3 regions of the Pseudoalteromonas sp. Angola-7 genome follow, and region 3 is predicted to be linked to each of the others. Evidence: predicted binding sites of a transcription regulator. Region 3 holds the regulator's gene; each other region holds the start of a gene.
What was found. The regulator FliA, encoded in region 3, starts transcription of late flagellar genes. The targets are predictions, from matches to a motif close to CTAAAGNTNNNNNNNNNNNNGCCGATA.
Positions count from the first base shown of each region.

Region 1: the regulator FliA is predicted to act here: its motif matches at 1,957-1,983, upstream of PSH50_RS02165 (VC2046/SO_2500 family protein).
Region 2: the regulator FliA is predicted to act here: its motif matches at 2,582-2,608, upstream of PSH50_RS20775 (DUF5610 domain-containing protein).

Region 1 is NZ_JAQREL010000001.1:468,074-474,697, reverse strand. It holds gene PSH50_RS02185 (MHYT domain-containing protein) at 1-664, opposite strand, end outside; gene PSH50_RS02180 (M48 family metallopeptidase) at 974-1,624, shown strand; tRNA gene PSH50_RS02175 (tRNA-Tyr) at 1,688-1,772, opposite strand; tRNA gene PSH50_RS02170 (tRNA-Tyr) at 1,821-1,905, opposite strand; gene PSH50_RS02165 (VC2046/SO_2500 family protein) at 2,018-2,545, shown strand; gene PSH50_RS02160 (DUF6172 family protein) at 2,736-3,038, shown strand; gene PSH50_RS02155 (YchJ family protein) at 3,167-3,646, opposite strand; gene PSH50_RS02150 (SulA-like leucine-rich domain-containing protein) at 3,689-4,123, opposite strand; gene PSH50_RS02145 (tetratricopeptide repeat protein) at 4,407-4,862, opposite strand; gene PSH50_RS02140 (NCS2 family permease) at 4,980-6,272, shown strand; gene PSH50_RS02135 (hypothetical protein) at 6,523-6,624, opposite strand, start outside.
Region 2 is NZ_JAQREL010000027.1:242-6,865, forward strand. It holds partial or broken gene PSH50_RS20760 (hypothetical protein) at 1-18, shown strand, start outside; gene PSH50_RS20765 (hypothetical protein) at 108-587, shown strand; gene murI (glutamate racemase) at 550-1,347, opposite strand; gene PSH50_RS20775 (DUF5610 domain-containing protein) at 1,413-2,552, opposite strand; gene trmA (tRNA (uridine(54)-C5)-methyltransferase TrmA) at 2,718-3,815, shown strand; gene PSH50_RS20785 (DUF523 domain-containing protein) at 3,826-4,278, opposite strand; gene PSH50_RS20790 (thiol:disulfide interchange protein DsbA/DsbL) at 4,337-4,975, opposite strand; gene PSH50_RS20795 (thiol:disulfide interchange protein DsbA/DsbL) at 4,994-5,617, opposite strand; gene PSH50_RS20800 (serine/threonine protein kinase) at 5,648-6,622, opposite strand.
Region 3 is NZ_JAQREL010000010.1:103,629-110,252, reverse strand. It holds gene flhF (flagellar biosynthesis protein FlhF) at 1-775, shown strand, start outside; gene PSH50_RS14035 (MinD/ParA family protein) at 768-1,628, shown strand; gene PSH50_RS14030 (RNA polymerase sigma factor FliA) at 1,655-2,365, shown strand; gene cheY (chemotaxis response regulator CheY) at 2,407-2,790, shown strand; gene PSH50_RS14020 (protein phosphatase CheZ) at 2,806-3,573, shown strand; gene PSH50_RS14015 (chemotaxis protein CheA) at 3,589-5,796, shown strand; gene PSH50_RS14010 (chemotaxis response regulator protein-glutamate methylesterase) at 5,848-6,624, shown strand, end outside.

The DNA of each region.
Region 1 (6,624 bases), on a different contig from region 3:
AAAGCGGAGAGGTTGCAACAAAGCGGGTAGCAGCCATACCCATATAGTGCATACCTGCCACCGCTGAGCCTAAAATAACAGCGGTAATAGCGCGCGCTTGCAGTTGTGATAAATTAGGTAGCAAACGCGTTAAATGATAACGCGTAAAAAGTGCTATGAACGATAAACCAACAGCGACCACAATTGATAAAGCAAATATGATTGCATCGTAACGTAGTAACGGGGCCAGCTCCATTGCTGCCATGCCGCTGTAGTGCATTGTACCAATGCCTGAGCCTAGTAAAATAGAGCAAATAATAAGGTGTTTGTATGACCCTTGCGATTTTACTAAAATCGAAAAAGCGTACTGACATGCAATAAACGCCGGTAAAAAAGACAAGACGGTAATGATTGGGTCGTAGTGTATTTCTGTGCATAACGAAAAGGCCAACATACCTATAAAATGCATACTCCAAATACCGGCCGATAAAACAGTGGCACCGGTCACATTGGCTAAGCGTTTATAGCTTTCGAATTGCGTTTGCTTTGCTACATCAACCAACCAGATCGTAAAAAAGGCAGCAAAAATAGCGGTAATGACCGATAAACTAACCAGTATAGGGTTATATGCACCGTTGATAATGAGGCTCGGATCGTGGTCGGTTATAAAAAATGCAGACAGCATAGTGGCTCAAATTAGTATCTTTATTGAACTAGTTTAATAGATTTATTTTATAAATAAACTGTTAATCTAATAATTTATATTATAAATCAGTGAGGTTACTTTTTAGCATTAAAGTATTAACATGCGTAGCGTACTTTATTAATAAGACGTGATTTTGCGTAAATAAAAATAATAATAAACACTGAGCCCATTTATTTATCGCTAAATAACTGCATTGATTAAATAAGGCTTTATAATACGCTTTTATTTATATTTAGAGCATACACCTTGTTTGAGTATCAGCTAAAACGCAGTGCAAGGCGTAAAACAGTGGCAATAAAAGTTAGCCAAAAATTAGTTACTGTTTATGCGCCTACACACGTGCCAAAACTACAAATAGAACAATGGCTGTTTAGTAAAAAAGAGTGGGTAACTGCGCAATTACATAAACAACTTAACGCCATTGATACTCAACAACACCCGTTTAAAAACCAGCAAATAATGGTTTTTGCTAAGCCATATACCATTACTTTTGCAAAAGGGACACGCTCGTATGTTCAGCAATCTGATAGCGTATTTACTATTTACACTTCTAATCGAGTAAAAAAACAGCCTGAAAAACGCAAGCAGTTACTTTGCCTTGCCCTTGAAGAAACGCTAACAAACTACATTGAAATGCGTTTAGCTTATTATTGCCAACAGATGTCAGAAGCATTACCGACTAAATTGACGATTGGAAGTTATAAACGTAAGTGGGGGAGTTGTAATTCTCGGCGAGAGCTAACCTTTAGCCTTAACCTTGTTGGGGCGCCTCATCATATAATTGATTATGTTATTGTGCACGAATTGGCTCATTTAAAGTATTTGAACCACAGCAGCGCTTTTTGGAAGCGCGTAGCTAAATTTTATCCCGATTATAAATCTGCATCAGCATGGCTTAAAAACCACGGGGCAACATTACAATGGGTATTTGATAATTAGTCTAAAAATGAAGTTTTAAATAGTAATGAAAAAGGAATAGAAAAGGATACTGAAGATAAGAAGTGGTGGAGGGAGCTGGATTCGAACCAGCGAAGGCTGAGCCGTCAGATTTACAGTCTGATCCCTTTGGCCGCTCGGGAACCCCTCCACACTATTTTGTTACATTTGGCCCCACTTAACTTAGCGGTAAGAAAAGTGGTGGAGGGAGCTGGATTCGAACCAGCGAAGGCTGAGCCGTCAGATTTACAGTCTGATCCCTTTGGCCGCTCGGGAACCCCTCCAATGCAACGGCGCTGATAATAGCAAACTGCGTATTTAAGTAAAGAAAAAAGCTAAAGAAATTTGAAATAAAGCCGATAAATATCTATCAGTTATCATAATCGGCTAAAGACTATGCAAATCGATGATTTGTTAATCACAGAGAGTCAACTAAAGACCAGGCTAAATAAAAGTGTGCATGAAAATCGCAGAGGCGAATTCTCACTTTTATTAGCGATGCTATCGCACGATGCGCTGGATTTTAGTCAATTTCACTTGCCAAAAAGTGAAACGCATAGTGCTTATGTAGACGAAGAACAGTTAAGGGAGCGCTTTGGTGCTGGACCAAAGCAATTATTAGCTCCCGAAAAATTTGATATGACCATAGGGCAAGAGCACGCGTCGGTGATTGTTCAACAAGGCGAACAAGCAGGCATGAAAGCAATAAAATTAAGCCACTGCTTAAACCCTGAGCCACTAGCGATTAGAGATGACAAGTTACATATTCCTTTAACAGTAATCGATAATTGTGAACTATCAGTACGCAGGCGCTTAAATGACACGTACACCGCGCTTGCAAGTCCACAAATGGACGCCGCAGCATTTTATGACGATTTAACTAATGAGGCTATACATAAGCCATTGCTTGTTGCTAACGCATAAAAATAATTTAACACTTGTGCGTTTTAAAAGCCTAAAACACCTTATATTTAATAACCGGTTATGCAATAAAATAGAACAATTCTTTTTTTGTTTAAAAAAAGCATCCACAAATTAAATGCAATTGCTATAATGGCTGCAAATGGTATGACTTGAGTGCCATTATCATTAAATCAAGGTAATTAGGAACGTAATGAAGAAAACATTCACGCTAAATCATGAGAAAATCAAATACCCTCGTATGGTTGATGCTGCAAAGCATGAAGTGAAAAAATATTTGAAAAGAGAGCGCAATAAAACGCTACCTGTTGAAGCTGATTACTGGGCGTTTGACTGTAAGTTTGGCACAAGTGCCGATGATGCCGAAGTTGTTCACGTAGCTGAAATTAACAACAAGATCAGCGAAATCGAAAAGCAGGCGCTTACTTCATTCTATGTTGAGATTTTAGCTAGACCTGCGCAGCGTGAATCGTTCGATCTAGATGATGATGAATAACCAATAGCATATTGTAGAAAATGGACCTAGATGGTCCATTTTTTGTTTATGGCAGTTATTAACATGTTTAGTGGTATAGAGTAGCGCTTAAATAAAAAGCTATTGTTATGCTAAGTGTTTAGCTTATTTTATACACTGTGACACTTTTTATATTTTTTACCGCTTGCACATGGGCAGGGGTCGTTTCTGGCAACTTTTATATCGGCGACCGGATTAATAATTCCCTCTAAATAACGCCATTCACCGTCCTCTTTTATAAAGTCTGATTTCTCATCCAACTCACAATATAAGTTTTGGTAAAAATAATACGCGTTAAAGGCAACATAACCTCGCTCATCACTTTGCTGCGTATCGCGCACAACTAATTTTACAAAGCGGCAGCTATTAGCAAAGTCAGCAATTTCATTTACTGGGTTTTGTGCTTGTTTTTCTTTGGCGTAAGTTTTAAATACATAAGATGCATTTTTTAATGCATAAGCACTAAAGCGCGAACGCATTAGTTGCTCAGGTGTGGCTGGGGTTTTTATATCAAGATGATAAGGCTGGCAACAGTCGCCATAATTAAGCTGACTGTTGCATAAGCAAGCGCTAGTACTGGTTACACTCATAAAATACTAATTAACATAAATTAAAAATGTATTTTACCAAGCTTATTGAGTAAGTGATATTGCTGTAGTACTGGTTTTTTTAGTAAAGCAAAATAGCTTAGCGCTTCTTTTGTCTAAATTAAGCGATAAATTAACAAGCTGCTGTTCACTTACTATATCTGTCCACGTAATAATGGCTGCAAAGTTACCATTATGAAGTGCTGAATTAAGCACATACTCTAAATTTACTAAATGCTTTTGTCTTATTACAAGCAGTTTACTGGTATCTATAGAGCAGCTATCTAGCAAGGCTTTACTAGGCACATGGTCGGGCGCAATCAGTAAGGTCCACGCGTTAGAGCTATTGTATTGGTGCAACACTTTTAGCATTTCAAACGTAGCAGAAATTTCATCTTCTACTTTTATTAAGTTTACCGACTCACTTTCATTATGTTGTTGGTAGCTTTTAACGGTTCTTACGGTAATTGGCTGTAGCATAGGTCTCACTCACTGGTTTTATATACAGTATGTGTATACAGTAGTTTATACAGTTGTTGTGTGCAAGCGTTTTTTGTTATTTTTTATACAATTAATTGTTTTAAAAAATAAAGAATAAAAATAACACTTTAAAAACAAACGGTTAAAATTTAAGGCGTGTAGGTGAAAGCTGAGGGTGTTTGCAGTACTGTATAAAGTGTAGCAGCGCTATACAGTACTTAAGGGATGGCTATACAGTTATTTCAGTGTGTTTTACAGTGCTTAGCTGTTAGCTATACAGTAGTTAGTCATTTTTTGGGATTAAGTGGGCAAACTGAATTTGGTGGATTTGCTCATACAAACTAGCTGCATAGCACTGAGCGTCTTTAAGACGTTTGGTGTCGATATATTTTCTTAAATCATCTAAAGCAGCGGTTGCCGGTTCATAGCCTTGGCTGCTGGCTAAACTTAACCATGCTGCTGCGTGAAATACGCTTTTTGGTACGCCTTGGCCTTTGACAAAAAATAACCCTAAATAAAACTGGGCGCGATGATTTCCGGCCATTGCGGCGAGGCGCATCCACTTAGCTGCCAACGGTGCTTGGTTATGCTTTAAATAATACAGTGCTTTGTTAAGTGTTGTTTGCTCACTTACATCACTATTGTTTTCAGCGCTGTGGTTTGTAGGCTGTGTTACAAAATCTAAAATATTGTTTAATTGCTGCTCTAAGTCTTGTCCGCTAGGCTGAGTCTTATTCATATATTTTCTTTTTTATAGTTTCTACGTCAACAGTTTAGTATATCGCAAGGTAAAATGTCCTGTTTATACTTAATTTTATGGTAAAATCACGTCACTTTTTACTATCACAAGTCTATTATGCTCGAAGCTCTATTTAAACTCCGCGAAAATAACTCCAATGTGCGACGCGAAAGCATTGCTGGAATCACTACTTTCATTACTATGGTTTACATTGTATTTGTAAACCCTGCAATGCTTGCGGAAGCAGGCATGGATCAAGGTGCTGCATTTGTTGCTACCTGTATTGCGGCTGCTATTGGCTGTTTTATTATGGGATTGTGGGCTAATTACCCTTTAGCACTTGCGCCGGGCATGGGTTTAAACGCATTTTTTACTTACGGTGTTGTACTGGGCATGGGTTATAGCTGGCAAGCTGCATTAGGTGCGGTATTTATGTCTGGTTGTATATTTTTAATATTAAGTTTGTTTAAGGTCAGAGAGTGGATAATTAATGCTATTCCTTTGGTTTTAAAGCAGGCTATTGCCACTGGTATTGGTGCGTTTTTAGCGTTAATTGCGCTTAAAAATGCAGGCATTATTGTTTCAAGCCCAGCTACATTAGTACAGCTTGGCGATATTACTTCGGCAGGTCCTTTATTAGCTATTTTAAGCTTTTTTGTCATTGCTGCTTTGCTTTATCGTGATATAAAAAGCGGCGTACTTATTAGCATTTTGCTAGTAACGGGCATTGCGTTAAGCCTCGACTTAGTTGAGTACCACGGCGTAATGTCAATGCCACCGTCTATTTTACCTACCTTCATGCAACTTGATTTTGCAGCGGCCTTTGAGCTTTCTATGCTGAGTGTAATCTTTGCGTTTTTGTTTGTTGATTTATTTGATACATCAGGCACGTTAGTTGCGGTAACTCAAAAAGCAGGCTTAGCCGATGAAAAAGGCAATATGCCACGTTTAGGGCGTGCTTTAAGTGCAGATAGTACAGCTACTATTGCGGGTGCAATGTTAGGTACTTCTACCACTACTTCTTATATTGAGTCTGTAGCCGGTGTATCGGTTGGTGGGCGTACTGGCTTAACAGCTGTTGTTGTGGGTATATGCTTTTTACTAATGATGTTTTTTGCGCCACTTGCGCAAATGGTGCCGGCTTATGCAACAGCGGGTGCTATTTTATACGTTGCGGTATTAATGCTGCAAAACCTTAAGTTTGTAAACTGGGATGACATGAGCGATGCAATTCCGGTAAGTGTGGTACTACTTATGACGCCGCTTACATTCTCTATTGCGCATGGTATTGCTCTTGGTTTTATATCGTATACTGCGGTTAAAGTACTGTGTGGTAAACGCGATCAGGTTAGTATTAGCGTGTGGATTTTAACAGCGTTATTTATTATCAAGTTTGCATTTCTATCGTAATAGTTAATACCCATTCTTTTAGTTAGAGTTTTAGCTTGAGGGTGGGTAAACATTTATTATTTAGTGGCTATCACTCATTGCCACTGCATTGTTATACCTTGCGTATCTATGTTGTGGTAAATGAGCGTTTATAACGTAGTTAGCGCTAGGTAGTGCCTCAAAATACGTTAGTATTTACCCATTGGTAAAAGCTTAACAGATACAAAAAAGCCCATACATTATGTATGGGCTTTCTTTTGGGTATTTAAAATTACCATTTCTTTTTAGGTGCAAATAGTACGTCTAAGTCATCTTGCTCTGCTTCTGCTTTTTTCTTCAGGGCAGTGGCATTTGATGCTTTTAGTTCGGTGCT
Region 2 (6,624 bases), on a different contig from region 3:
TTTTATTATTTAATATAAATTTCATTGCTATGTTCGTTTAAGACGTTAAGATAGCAAGTTCACAATGTTAAATTAATGTTTATTTCCTGTTTATTGGTAGATCTAAAATGAAATTACCCGATCAAAAATCTTTTATCTTCTCTGTTATTCTTGCTGTAGTTGGTTTTGTTATTGTTGAGTTTGCTTTAGGCAGCTTAGCTTTAAGCCCAGCATTGCTATTTGGTGCTGGTTTATTAATTGGTGGGATTGCTATTGCTGCAATATCATCGGAAGGTGGTGAAGAAGCTGAAGTTAAAACAAAAACACTTTATGTTGGTAATCTTCCTTATCGTGCAAATGAAGGTGTTGTTCGCGCTTTGTTTGAAGAACAAGGTAAAGTTTTCAACGTGCGCCTATTAAAGGATAAAAATACTGGCAAACGTCGTGGCTTTGGTTTTGTTGAAATGGCACAGGCAGATGCAGACAATGCAATTGCTAAGTTAAACGATAGTGAGTTTCAACAGCGTACTTTAAAAGTACGTGAGGCAAAACAAAAACAAGAAGATGATTCTAGCTCTTTACGCACTGAGACGGATCAATCAGTGTAACGTGCTTTATAGCTAGCTTATTACTCAAAACATCAGCCGTTGCATAATATTGCAGCGGCTTTTTTTTGTCTGTAAATTTATTTCCAAAGTTATGCTGCTCTAGTAGGTAGTTTACTCTGCTAGCAATGGCCGCGCCTGAATCGAGTAATTGCACTGCGTTATTAAAGTACGCTTGTATAGCATCGCTAAGAATTGGGAAATGTGTGCAACCTAGTACAAGTACATCTATATCTGAGTTAATGCGCAAACGCGTAAGCTCTTTATGCAGTTTGAGTGTATCTAGCTGCTGAGTGAAAAATAACTGCTCTGCCAATGCCACCAGCTCAACACTGCTATATAAACTCACTGTTACGTTGCTGGCATGCTCTTTTATTAATGTATGAGTATAGGGGCTTGCAACTGTGGCGGGGGTTGCCAATAAGCCGATGTGCTTTGTGCGAGTTACTTCAGCAGCAGGCTTTATTGCGGGCACTACGCCGACAATAGGTATTGATGTAATTTTGCGTACTTCACTCAAGGCTGATGTAGAGGCTGTATTGCAGGCTATAACAATAAGGTCGACATTAAGCGCGTTTTGCTCAATAAAATAAATGAGTGAGCATAAACGCCCTATAATAGTTTGCTGGGTTTGCGCGCCATAAGGGAGTAACGCATTATCCATAAAGTAACTGTACTGTGCATCTGGAATACGCTTTTGAATATGTTCAAGCACGGTGGTGCCACCTATACCTGAATCAAATACCATTATGTGGGCTGACAAACTTTGGTTCCTACTGTTTATTAAGAACGGCAGTTTGCCATGAGGTATTTATAAAAGAAAGTAGTTTAGCTTTGCTCAGACTTTAGCGCGTCGAGTGCATCGCCCGCTGAATTTAATTGGTTTAGGTTTTCAAACATTGCCTGTGTGTAATCAACTAGCTGATCGACCGCTGCTTGATCTTGGTTTAGCCACTCTATAATACCGGCAAGCTGATCTTGTAAGCCTAGTTGCGATGCTTTATCAAATGCATTTTTTAGATCGTCATTAAAAGGTGCGATCGCATCGGCTACCTCTTTTGTTGGGTTTGGCTGATATTGCTCATAACTTTTAACGGTAGCGACTGTTTTTGTTTGGCGAAGATCCATTGAAAATGCAACGAGTTGCTCACTGCCTAAGCTCAGCTCTTGTGCTTTTTCAAATGCTTCATCCAAATCACCACTAAAGAATGTTTTACTTACACCTTGTAGTTCTTCCATCATGGCATTAATAGCATCTTGCTCTTGTTCGTTTAAATCACCATTAACTGACATTGAAAAAGACAGCTCTCGAGATTGCGACGATGAGCTGGCAAACGATTCGCTGTTATTGCTTTGTTGATACCCGCTCGCTGTTTGAGACTCATATGCATCAGCAAAGCTAATACTGACCTCATCACCTTCGGCCGTTGTAAACTTATACTCGGCATTGCTGCTCATACTTACATATTGTGCTTGGCTTACGCTAACACTGGCCGCTTGTGGGTTAAATAGGGTTTGCTCAAACTCATCAAGCCCCTCAAAAATGCCTTCTTTTGACTTGTCGATGCCCTCTTGCATTTCTTCGTTAAATACACCGGTGCCTTTTAACTCGTCAACCGCTTCGTCTATACCGGTTTGAACACCTGTGCGCGCATCATCTAACATATTTTTTAATTTATCGTCATCGGCACCACTGGCTTTGGCTTTATTAACTGCGCCAGATACGAAGTCGAGTACATTTTTTACTATTTCATCAAAATCGAATAAAGGTTTATCGGCTTGTTTTTGCTCAACAGGTAAACCTAGTTGCTCTGCCATTTTGTCGCCAAGCACTTTTGCAGCAAGTTCTCTGCCTCGCTGTAATGAACTTTCTTGCGGAGATTGGATTGTTGGCTGCTGTAGCGCCTCTTTATTATTGAATTTGTTTACGTTGTTGTTTGGCGTATAGCCATAATTACCGATTTTCATGATCCACCTCCGTTACGTACTTAGCTTATTATCGGCTAATAGTGACAAAACTAAAGTGCATGTTTAAAAAAACAGCAACTTTATTATCAGCAAAACTAGACAAATACTGCTCGCTCCCTACAATAGCGCCGATAAATAGATCTCATAGATAAGGTAGTAGCATTAATGGCAGTGATTAAAATAGATACCACACAGTACGATACGCAGCTAAATGAAAAAGAGCAGCGTATTACGTCGCAATTTAAGCGATTTGGTGTGCAAGCGTTAGAGGTGTTTAGCTCAGAGCCAATTAACTACCGCCAACGTGCTGAATTTAGAGTATGGCACGATGGGGATGATCTATTTCATATTATGTTTGATCAGGCCACGAAAGAAAAAATTCGCGTCGACACCTTTGACCCTGCCGCGCCATTAGTTGGTGAAGTTATGCAGGTGATGATTGATAATTTAAAGTCGTGTGAAGTATTACGTCGTAAGCTGTTTCAAATCGATTATTTATCGTCATTAAGTGGCGAGATTTTAGTAAGCTTGCTTTATCACAAACCACTGGATGATCAGTGGCTAACTGAAATAAAAGCCCTGAAAGAAAAACTGAGCAGCAAATACAACATTGACTTTATTGGTCGTGCGCGCAAACAAAAAGAAGTACTAGGCAATGATTTTGTTACTGAGCGTTTAACCGTAAACGGCCAGGAGCTTATTTATCAACAAGTAGAAAATAGCTTTACGCAACCTAATGCTAAAGTGAATATAAAAATGCTGGAGTGGGCACAAGACTTATGTAAACCACTGAGTAATGACCTGCTGGAACTTTACTGTGGTAATGGTAATTTCTCTATTGCATTGGCGGGTTCGTTTAATCGCGTATTGGCTACTGAAATATCTAAGTCTTCTGTGCATTCGGCGCAATACAACATTGCTAAAAATAAGGTAGATAACTTAGATATAATTCGTATGTCGAGTGAAGAGTTTACCCAGGCAATGAATGGCGAACGTACCTTTTCGCGTTTAGAGGGGATAGATTTAAAAAGTTACGATTGCCAAACTATTTTAGTCGACCCTCCACGCGCAGGTATGGATACCCTTACCTGTGACTTAGTGGCCAACTACGAGAACATTATTTATATATCGTGCAACCCAGAAACGCTTGAGCGCGATTTAGATCACTTAACCCGTACTCACAATGTTAAGCGCTTTGCGATATTTGATCAGTTCCCTTATACGCATCACATAGAATCGGGTGTTTTCTTACAAAGAAAATAGTGAGTTAATATTATAATGCCAGCACCTTTATAAGTGCTGGTATTTGATTTTCACTAAACACCTCAATTTGATGCTCCATCAGCAACTTAGCAGTCATGCCCATGCCCTGTACTTTTACCCCACTATGGCTACCATCGTAAATTGTATTTCTACCACACGAAGGGCTCGACTCTTTAAGTAAAGCAAAACGAATTGCATGCTCATTACATAAGTCTAGGGCTTTAGCTGCACCTGATTTAAATTCTTTAGTTACATCCTCATAAGTGCTCGTTACTACTCTCCCTTGTTTTATCTCTGCTGATGCTCTAGGTGTTGGCAATCCACCAGCCACCTCAGGACAAAACATAACTAACCTATTTTCTTTACGCCATACATTAATTTGCGGGTGCAATAATGCTTGGCTTTTACCATCGTATCGAACAGGTAAGCCAAATAAACAACTCGATATTAATATTTTTTCCATTGCTATATCCCTATAAACAAAAAAGCTCCTTACGGAGCTTTTTTTGTTTTAGCAAACCTTACTTGTTCGCTAAATAGTTAATTAATTTACTAATATCTTCTGGCGCGGTAATACCAGACTCACGGCCTAGATTTAATTTGTATTTACCATTTACGATAAAGGTTGGTACGCCACGTAGCGCGCCTTTTTCTTTAAAGTAATTTTGGTCACGCTTCATTTTAGAGCTTAATGTACGTACCGAGAAGCTTTTGTATAGTTTATCAAACTTATCGCCATCAACACCTTGCGCTACAAACACATCTTTTACATCTGCAAGCTCGTTAAATTTAGCGCGCTTAGTGTGAATGTGATTAAAAATAGCCGCAACAATTTTATCTTTTTGTGGAAGTACTTCCGCAGTGGCCAGCGCTTGGCTCATCATTTGTTGGTTTTCTGGATCGCGAACACCGACAAAATCAACGTGACTCTTTTTAAATTTAACGTCTTTGTCTAGCTTTGGCTTAAACTCACCAATTAACGCTTCCATGTTATTACAAGCAGGACAATAAAATGAGAAAAACTCTTTTACTTCTGGCTTTTTAGTCGCGCGCTCAGCAACTACATCGTAATGTACGCCTTCTTCATAAGTGGCGGCTACACTGCTCGCAGCCATAGGCAATAGTAATGCAAGTAAACCTGCTTTAACTAATTTGATCATTGTTATTGTTCTCCGAGATTAAAGTGTTAGTAAAAAAGCAACTAACTCATTCAGTTCTTGCTGGTTATTAATGGTGTTAATGTTTATTTTATATTTATCGTTTACAATAAAGGTAGGCACACCAGTTAGCGCACCTAGTTTTGAATATTTGTTTTGCTTATCTTGCATTGCACGCTCAGCTGAAATAATTGGCATGCTGGCAATGTCTTGATCAAACGTTGCACTATCGATACCGTTAACTTCAAGCAACTTTTTAACGTCTTTCATTTGCGTTAAAGGTGCGCGCTGTACATGAATACTTTTAAAAATTTGGTCGCTGATACTTTGTGCTTGACTGTGCTTTTTACCAATTAAGTAGGCGTAGCTTAAGTTGCTTTGTGCCTGTGGTGATACACCACCTAAAAAGTTAACGTGATTTTTTATAAATTCAGTGCCCTCAGGTAGGCTTTTTTCAATTGCCTTTGCAACAGGCTCAAATTTAAAACAATGCGGACAGTAAAACGAGAAAAATTCGGTTACTTGCGGCTCTGCGCTTTTTTCTACATCAATAACAGTATACTGGTTATCGGCTTCAAACTGTGCAGCAAGGGCTGCAAATGGTAAACATAAAAGTAGTAGGCTCAGTTTCAATTTTTTAAGCATTGGTATCTCGTGTACTTTTTAAATAAAATTTTATGGCAATAACTTCAGCGGAGCTTCTTGCAGTGCTGCAAACTGCTCTTTAAGCGCTAAAATTTGTTGCTCCCAGTATTTGTCTTCAGCAAACCATGAAAAGTTCCGTACGAACGCAGGATCACTCCATCGTTTAGCTACCCAACCCATATAGTGAATAATACGCATTGCACGAAGCGGTTCAATTAATTTGAGTTGAGTGTGGTCAAAATCACAAAACTCTTCATACGCATTTACAAGGGTGTCTAACTGTAACAGCTGTGTTTGACGATCGCCACTGAGCATCATCCATAAATCTTGAATGGCCGGCCCCTGACGAGCGTCATCTAAATCAACAAACATAAGTGCTTCGCCTGCCCACAAAATATTACCTGCGTGGCAATCACCATGTAAGCGGATCCCTTGCACATTTTTATACTGTGCTTGCGCTTGTTCAATAACCAAGTCCAATATGGTGTAAAAAGCCGTGCTGATCCCCATAGGTACCAAATTACTTTTTTGCAGATGAACTTTAGCTGTATGCAAATATTCTTCGCAACTAAAGGTAGGTCTGTGCTCAAATGCTTTACTTTTAGCCACCTGATGCATACGGCCAATTAAACGACCCATTACATCAAGTTGATCCAGGTTATCAACTTCAAACTGCCGCCCGCCTACACTTGGAAATAACACAAATACATAACCTTGGTGCTCAAATAAGCTTTCTCCGTTGCGCTTAATGGGTGCAACAACGGGTACTTCGGCCTCAGCTAATTCAAATGCAAAGTCGTGCTCTTCTTGTATTTGCGCTTTGCTCCAGCGCTCTGGTCGGTAAAACTTAACAACGTAGCGCAGGCCATCTTCCGCCTTAAATTGATAGACTCTGTTTTCGTAGCTATTAAGTGCTAATAAACCTGACTCTGCATATATACCAACGCTTTCTATTGCATCGAGAATTAAGTCGGGCGTTAAATCTTCAAAACTAAATTTACTCATGG
Region 3 (6,624 bases):
AGAGCAAATGGCGTGTTTTATTCCAGATGACGTATCGCGACAGCAAGGTTGGAGAGCATTATTGCAAATGGTTGAAGATCAAATGCAAACCACCAATAACGAAATTCTTCGCCAAGGGGGTGTGTATGCACTTGTTGGGCCTACTGGTGTAGGTAAAACAACCACAGTAGCTAAACTTGCCGCATTAGGCGCACAAAAGTATGGCGCCGACAAAGTTGCCCTAATCACCACTGATACATACAGAATTGGTGCGTATGAGCAGCTTGCAACGTATGGTCGTATTATTGGTTGTGGTGTTAAACAAGTAAAAGATGCCAATGAATTAGCTGAAGTTTTATATCATTTACGCAATAAGCGTCTAGTATTAATTGATACAGCGGGTATGAGCCAACGTGATTTACGCCTTACAGAGCAATTAAATACGTTAATGCGCAACCAGCGAGTAGATATACGTAGTTATTTGGTATTAAGTGCCACAGCACAAATAAATGTACTGCAAGAAACCGTAAGACATTTTAAAAAGGTTCAGCTAAGCGGTTGTATTTTCACTAAGTTAGATGAATCATTAAGTTTAGGTGAGATTATTAGTATAGCGATTCAAAATCGCCTTCCAATAGGGTATCTTACTAATGGTCAGCGTGTACCAGAAGATATTCGCGTTGCAAATGCTGAAAAACTAGTAAAAAAAGCTGAGCAATTGTATTTAAAAAGAGCAAAAGCACAACATTCAAGACACCAAGCAGTGGCGTCAAGCACAGTAGGGATGTATGATTAACACAGTATTAGATCAAGCAAGCGGCCTGCGCAAAATGAGTCAAAACAACAACAACGGCGTAAAAGTTATCGCTGTCACCGGCGGTAAAGGAGGGGTGGGTAAAACCAACGTCTCTTTAAATACTGCTATTGCTTTAGGGCAGCAGGGTAATCGTGTATTAGTATTAGATGCCGATTTAGGCCTAGCTAATTGTGATGTAATGCTAGGACTACGTGTTGAAAAAAACTTATCTCATGTCCTTTCAGGCGAGTGCGAACTTGACGAGATTTTAGTTGAAGGCCCAGGCGGTATTAAAATCGTGCCTGCTACATCAGGCTCGCAAAGTATGGTGGAGCTAACCCCATCTGAGCATGCTGGGTTAATTCGTGCCTTTAGTGAGCTTAATACCGAATTTGATATTTTAATTGTAGATACCGCCGCTGGTATTTCTGACATGGTGCTGAGTTTTTCTCGTGCAGCGCAAGATGTCATGGTGGTGGTGTGTGACGAGCCGACCTCTATTACTGATGCCTACGCGCTTATTAAAGTACTTAGCCGCGAGCATGGCGTTTATAAATTTAAAATTGTTGCAAACATGGTGCGCAGTATGCGCGAGGGCCAAGAGCTTTTTGCAAAGCTCTCTAAAGTAACAGACCGCTTTTTAGATGTGTCTATGGAGCTTGTTGCGACTATTCCATATGATGAAAATATGCGTAAATCTACGCGCAAACAAAAAGTAATTGTCGATCTTTTCCCTAATTCACCAGCAGCAGTCGCGTTTAAAACATTAGCGACAAAAGCAGTAAAATGGCCTATACCTAATCAACCTTCAGGACATTTAGAGTTTTTCATTGAGAAGCTAGTAAACGGCTGATTATGACAACATCGGTGAAAAGAGCTATGGGATATCAATCAACACAAAATTTAAATGTGATTGTTGAAAAACACGCGTCGCTTGTCAAAAAAGTGGCGTGCCATTTAATAGCTCGTCTTCCTCCTAGCGTTCAGCTTGATGACTTAATCCAATCGGGAATGATTGGCCTTATCGAGGCCTCAAAAAACTTTGATGCCAGTAAAGGGGCAAGCTTTGAAACGTTTGCTGGTATTCGTATTCGCGGCGCTATGCTTGATGAAATGCGCAGAGGGGATTGGGCACCACGTTCGGTGCACCGCAAAAGCCGATTAGTAGCCGAAACCATCACAGAATTAGAAAATAGCTTAAATAGAGAACCAAAAGATACTGAAGTAGCTGAAAAACTTGATATTTCGCTAGAAGAATACCATCATATTTTAAATGATGTTAATTCCAGTAAAGTGCTTGGTATAGAAGACCTAGGGGTAGATGAAGATGTTATTAGCCCTGCAGGTCAAGATTTAGCGCTAGACAAACCATTTAATAATGTTAAAAATGAACGGTTTAATAATTCATTGTTAGAGGCAATAAAGTCTTTACCAGAGCGAGATGCAATGGTGCTTTCTTTGTATTACAACGATGAAATGAATTTAAAAGAAATTGGGCATATACTCGATGTAAGTGAATCGCGTGTAAGTCAGATACATGGTCAGGCGATGATTAAGCTCAAAGCAAAAATCAATGACTGGATAAACTAGTAGTAAGTAAATTATAGGTTAAGACCTCACCGGAGGATGTTTTGGATAAAAACATGAAAATTCTTGTTGTTGATGATTTCTCTACAATGAGACGTATTATAAAAAATCTGTTGCGTGACCTAGGGTTCACGAATGTTCAAGAAGCTGACGATGGTTCTACAGCATTACCTATGTTGCAAAATCAGGTTTTTGACTTTGTTGTAACCGATTGGAACATGCCAGGCATGCAGGGTATTGACTTGCTAAGAGCCATTAGAGCTGACGAAAAATTAAAACATATTCCGGTTTTAATGGTGACGGCAGAAGCTAAAAAAGAACAAATAATAGCGGCAGCGCAAGCAGGTGTTAATGGCTATATTGTTAAGCCATTTACTGCTGGTACTTTGAAAACTAAATTAGAAAAAGTGTTTGAACGCTTAGGTTAATGAGAGGAGAGGCTTATGTCAGCACCAGCTGCGCCTCAAATTACTTTAGAACAAGCTCGTCAGCTCGTCGTTTTTTTAGAAAACGGTGAGCAAGATAAAGCAGATCAATTAATTTTAGATACTGCCTCTCAAGAGCAATCGCAGCTTTTTGCTGAAGTAGGTAAGTTAACACGCCAATTACACGAAGCCCTTAAAAGCTTTGAACTTGATACGCGTTTAACCGATTTAACCACTGATGCAATACCGGATGCGAAAAAGCGCTTAAACTATGTCATGGAAATGACAGAAAATGCAGCTAATAAGACAATGGATGCGGTCGAAGCAAGCCTTCCTATTGCGCAGCAGCTAGCAGATGAAATTGCACATATTAAGCCTACTTGGGATAGGCTTATGAACCGCGAAATAGAGCTGGGCGAGTTTAAAACCTTATGCCACAGCATCGACAAGTTTATGAACAGCTCTCATCATAAAACCGATGAGTTGCAAACTTTAATGACCAATGTACTAATGGCGCAGGATTTTCAAGATTTAACTGGCCAGGTTATCCGCCGTGTAATTGAATTAGTCAGAGAAGTAGAAGAAAGTTTAATCCACCTTTTAACAGCATTTGCTGCACAAGATGACAGCATTGTTGAAAGTAAAGAACAACAAGAAACAGAAGAACTGGTTGCCGCACAAACATTAGCAGGTCCTGAAGGCCCTATTATTGATAAAGAGTCGCGAAATGATGTTGTATCTGACCAAGACGAGGTCGATGACCTATTATCAAGTTTGGGCTTCTAAGAGGAGAGTAACTGCATGAGCTTTGAAGTCGATGAAGATATTTTACAAGACTTTCTTGTAGAGGCTGGAGAAATCCTAGAGCTTTTATCTGAACAGTTAGTTGAGCTAGAAAATAACCCAGAAGATACTGAGTTACTAAATGCTATTTTTAGGGGCTTTCATACCGTAAAAGGGGGGGCAGGCTTTTTAGCTATGACTGAGCTTGTTGATGCCTGTCATGGTGCTGAAAACGTATTTGATCTCTTACGCCAAGGGGTTAGAACTGTTAATTCAGAATTAATGGATGTGATTTTACAAGCACTAGATACCATTAATGAAATGTTTGCCACTATTCAAAACCGCGAACAGCCAGACCCAGCAGACCCTCAATTACTAGAAACCCTTCACAAACTTGGTCAACCGCCTACGGATGACGAGCTTACTGAAACAGCCCCCGAAGTTGTTGAACAAGAACCCGCAGCTCCCGTTAGCGCAACAGATGATGAAGACCCATTTGCATTTGATGAACTATTTGATGTGGCAGGTTCAAGCCCTTCAGCAGATAGCACGCAAATTGATGAAATTACAGAAGATGAATTTGAAAGCTTACTCGATGAGCTACACGGCAAAGGGCAAAGCCCAGTGTCGCAACCAAGTGCAGAGCCAGATTCAAGTTCAGATATTACCGATGATGAATTTGACAGTTTATTAGATGAATTACACGGTGTAGGTAGTTTTGGTCCGGTTGCAGGAGATACTTCAAGCAGTGAGCCAGAAGTAAAACACACAGCACCACCAGCGGCTGTTACAAATGATAGCGGTGATGATGAAATCAGCGATGATGAATTTGAGGCACTGCTTGATGAATTGCATGGTAAAGGTGCCGCACCAGAATCAAAAGAAGCTGACACACCTGCACCGCAGCCACCTAAGGCTGCACCTGTAGCACAAACGCCAGCAAAACCTACGCCAGCACCTGCAGTAAAACAAGCTCCGGCGGCAAAAGCCGCTGCGCCTACACCTAAAGTGGCTGAAAAACCAGCGAGTAGCGCTGCACCTAAAAAAGCTACGCCTCCACCTGCTGAAACCACAGTACGTGTTGATACAAAGCGTTTAGATCAAATAATGAATATGGTTGGCGAGTTGGTATTAGTACGAAATAGGTTGGTCAGTTTAGCGACCAATACAGACAGTGAAGCGATGGGTAAGGCGATATCAAATCTTGATGTGGTCACTGCTGATATTCAAGGTGCAGTAATGCAAACGCGAATGCAGCCTATCAAAAAAGTGTTTGGCCGATTCCCTCGCGTAGTACGTGACTTAGCCCGTAGCTTAAATAAAGAAATTGATTTACAGCTTGTAGGTGAAGAAACCGATTTAGATAAAAACTTAGTTGAGGCACTGGCCGATCCGTTGGTGCATTTAGTACGAAACTCAGTTGACCACGGAATTGAAATGCCAGCAGCGCGTGAAGCTGCGGGTAAGCCTAGAACTGGTAACGTTACATTATCGGCTTCGCAAGAAGGCGACCATATTTTGTTAACCATTAAAGATGATGGTGCAGGTATGGATGCGGAAAAACTGAAAAAAATAGCGATCAGTAAAGGCGTTATTGATCATGATCAGGCAAGTCGCTTAACAGATACAGAAGCGTATAACTTAATATTTGCACCAGGCTTTTCGACCAAAGAAGAGATATCTGATATTTCTGGCCGTGGCGTAGGCATGGATGTAGTAAAAACTAAAATTACGCAGCTTAATGGCTCTGTGAGTATACAGTCAGAGTTGGGCGTAGGGACTATTTTAGAGATAAAAGTACCATTAACACTGGCTATTTTACCTACGCTGATGGTTATTGTTGGTGAGCAAACGTTTGCGTTACCACTTGCTGGTGTGAGTGAAATATTCCACTTAGATTTAACCAAAACCAATGTGGTAGATGGTCAGCTTACAATTATTGTTCGTAAAAAAGCGATACCGCTATTTTACTTAGAGCATTGGTTAGTTAAAGGTGCTGATTGTTCTCAGCGAAAAGCGCAAGGTCATGTGGTAATTGTACAAATAGGTACTCAGCAAGTTGGCTTTGTGGTTGATTCATTAATTGGCCAAGAAGAAGTTGTTATTAAGCCTCTTGATGCGTTATTACAAGGTACGCCTGGAATGGCTGGTGCAACAATTACATCTGACGGTGGTATTGCGCTGATTCTGGATGTACCTAATATGCTTAAGCATTACGCAGGGTAAAATGTAGGCATACCTGTGTATGCCTATACATAAATTTAATAAGAGAGCGCAATGGCCGTAAAAGTTTTAGTTGTTGACGATTCCAGTTTTTTTCGCCGTCGAGTGAGCGAAATCCTTGAACAAGACAGCGGTATCGAAGTAATAGGCTTTGCTGTTAACGGTAGAGAAGCCGTAGAAAAAACAGCGCAGTTACGTCCAGATATGATCACCATGGATGTAGAAATGCCTGTGCTTGATGGTATTAGCGCAGTTAAAGAAATTATGGGGAGTAACCCAACGCCAATACTTATGTTTTCTTCATTAACTCGCGACGGTGCAACCGCAACTTTAGATGCACTTGATGCCGGAGCTATGGACTTTTTACCGAAAAAGTTTGAAGACATTGCACGAAATAACGAAGATGCAATCAAGTTATTGCAAGCTAAAGTGAAGGAAATTGGTCGCAGGCAAGCACCGCGCCCTGTTAGGCCATTAACATCAAGTAAGACTACTGCTCCATCTGCAAGCAAACTTGCCACAACAAGCTCATCGCTTAAACAACCTGATAGAAGCTTTCAACGTGCTGCCCCAGTGCAGACAACAACTACACCCAGTATGCCCACGCGTGCCAGCGGTAAACACTATCAAATAGTGGCTATTGGCACTTCAACTGGCGGGCCAGTTGCTTTACAAACCATATTAACCCAATTACCTGCTCACTTTGCTCACCCTATTTTGTTAATTCAGCACATGCCGGCAGCATTTACGCCTGCGTTTGCGGCACGTTTAAATAGCCTTTGCAAAATACGCGTTAAAGAAGCGCAACAAGGTGACAGGCTAGAAGCCGGC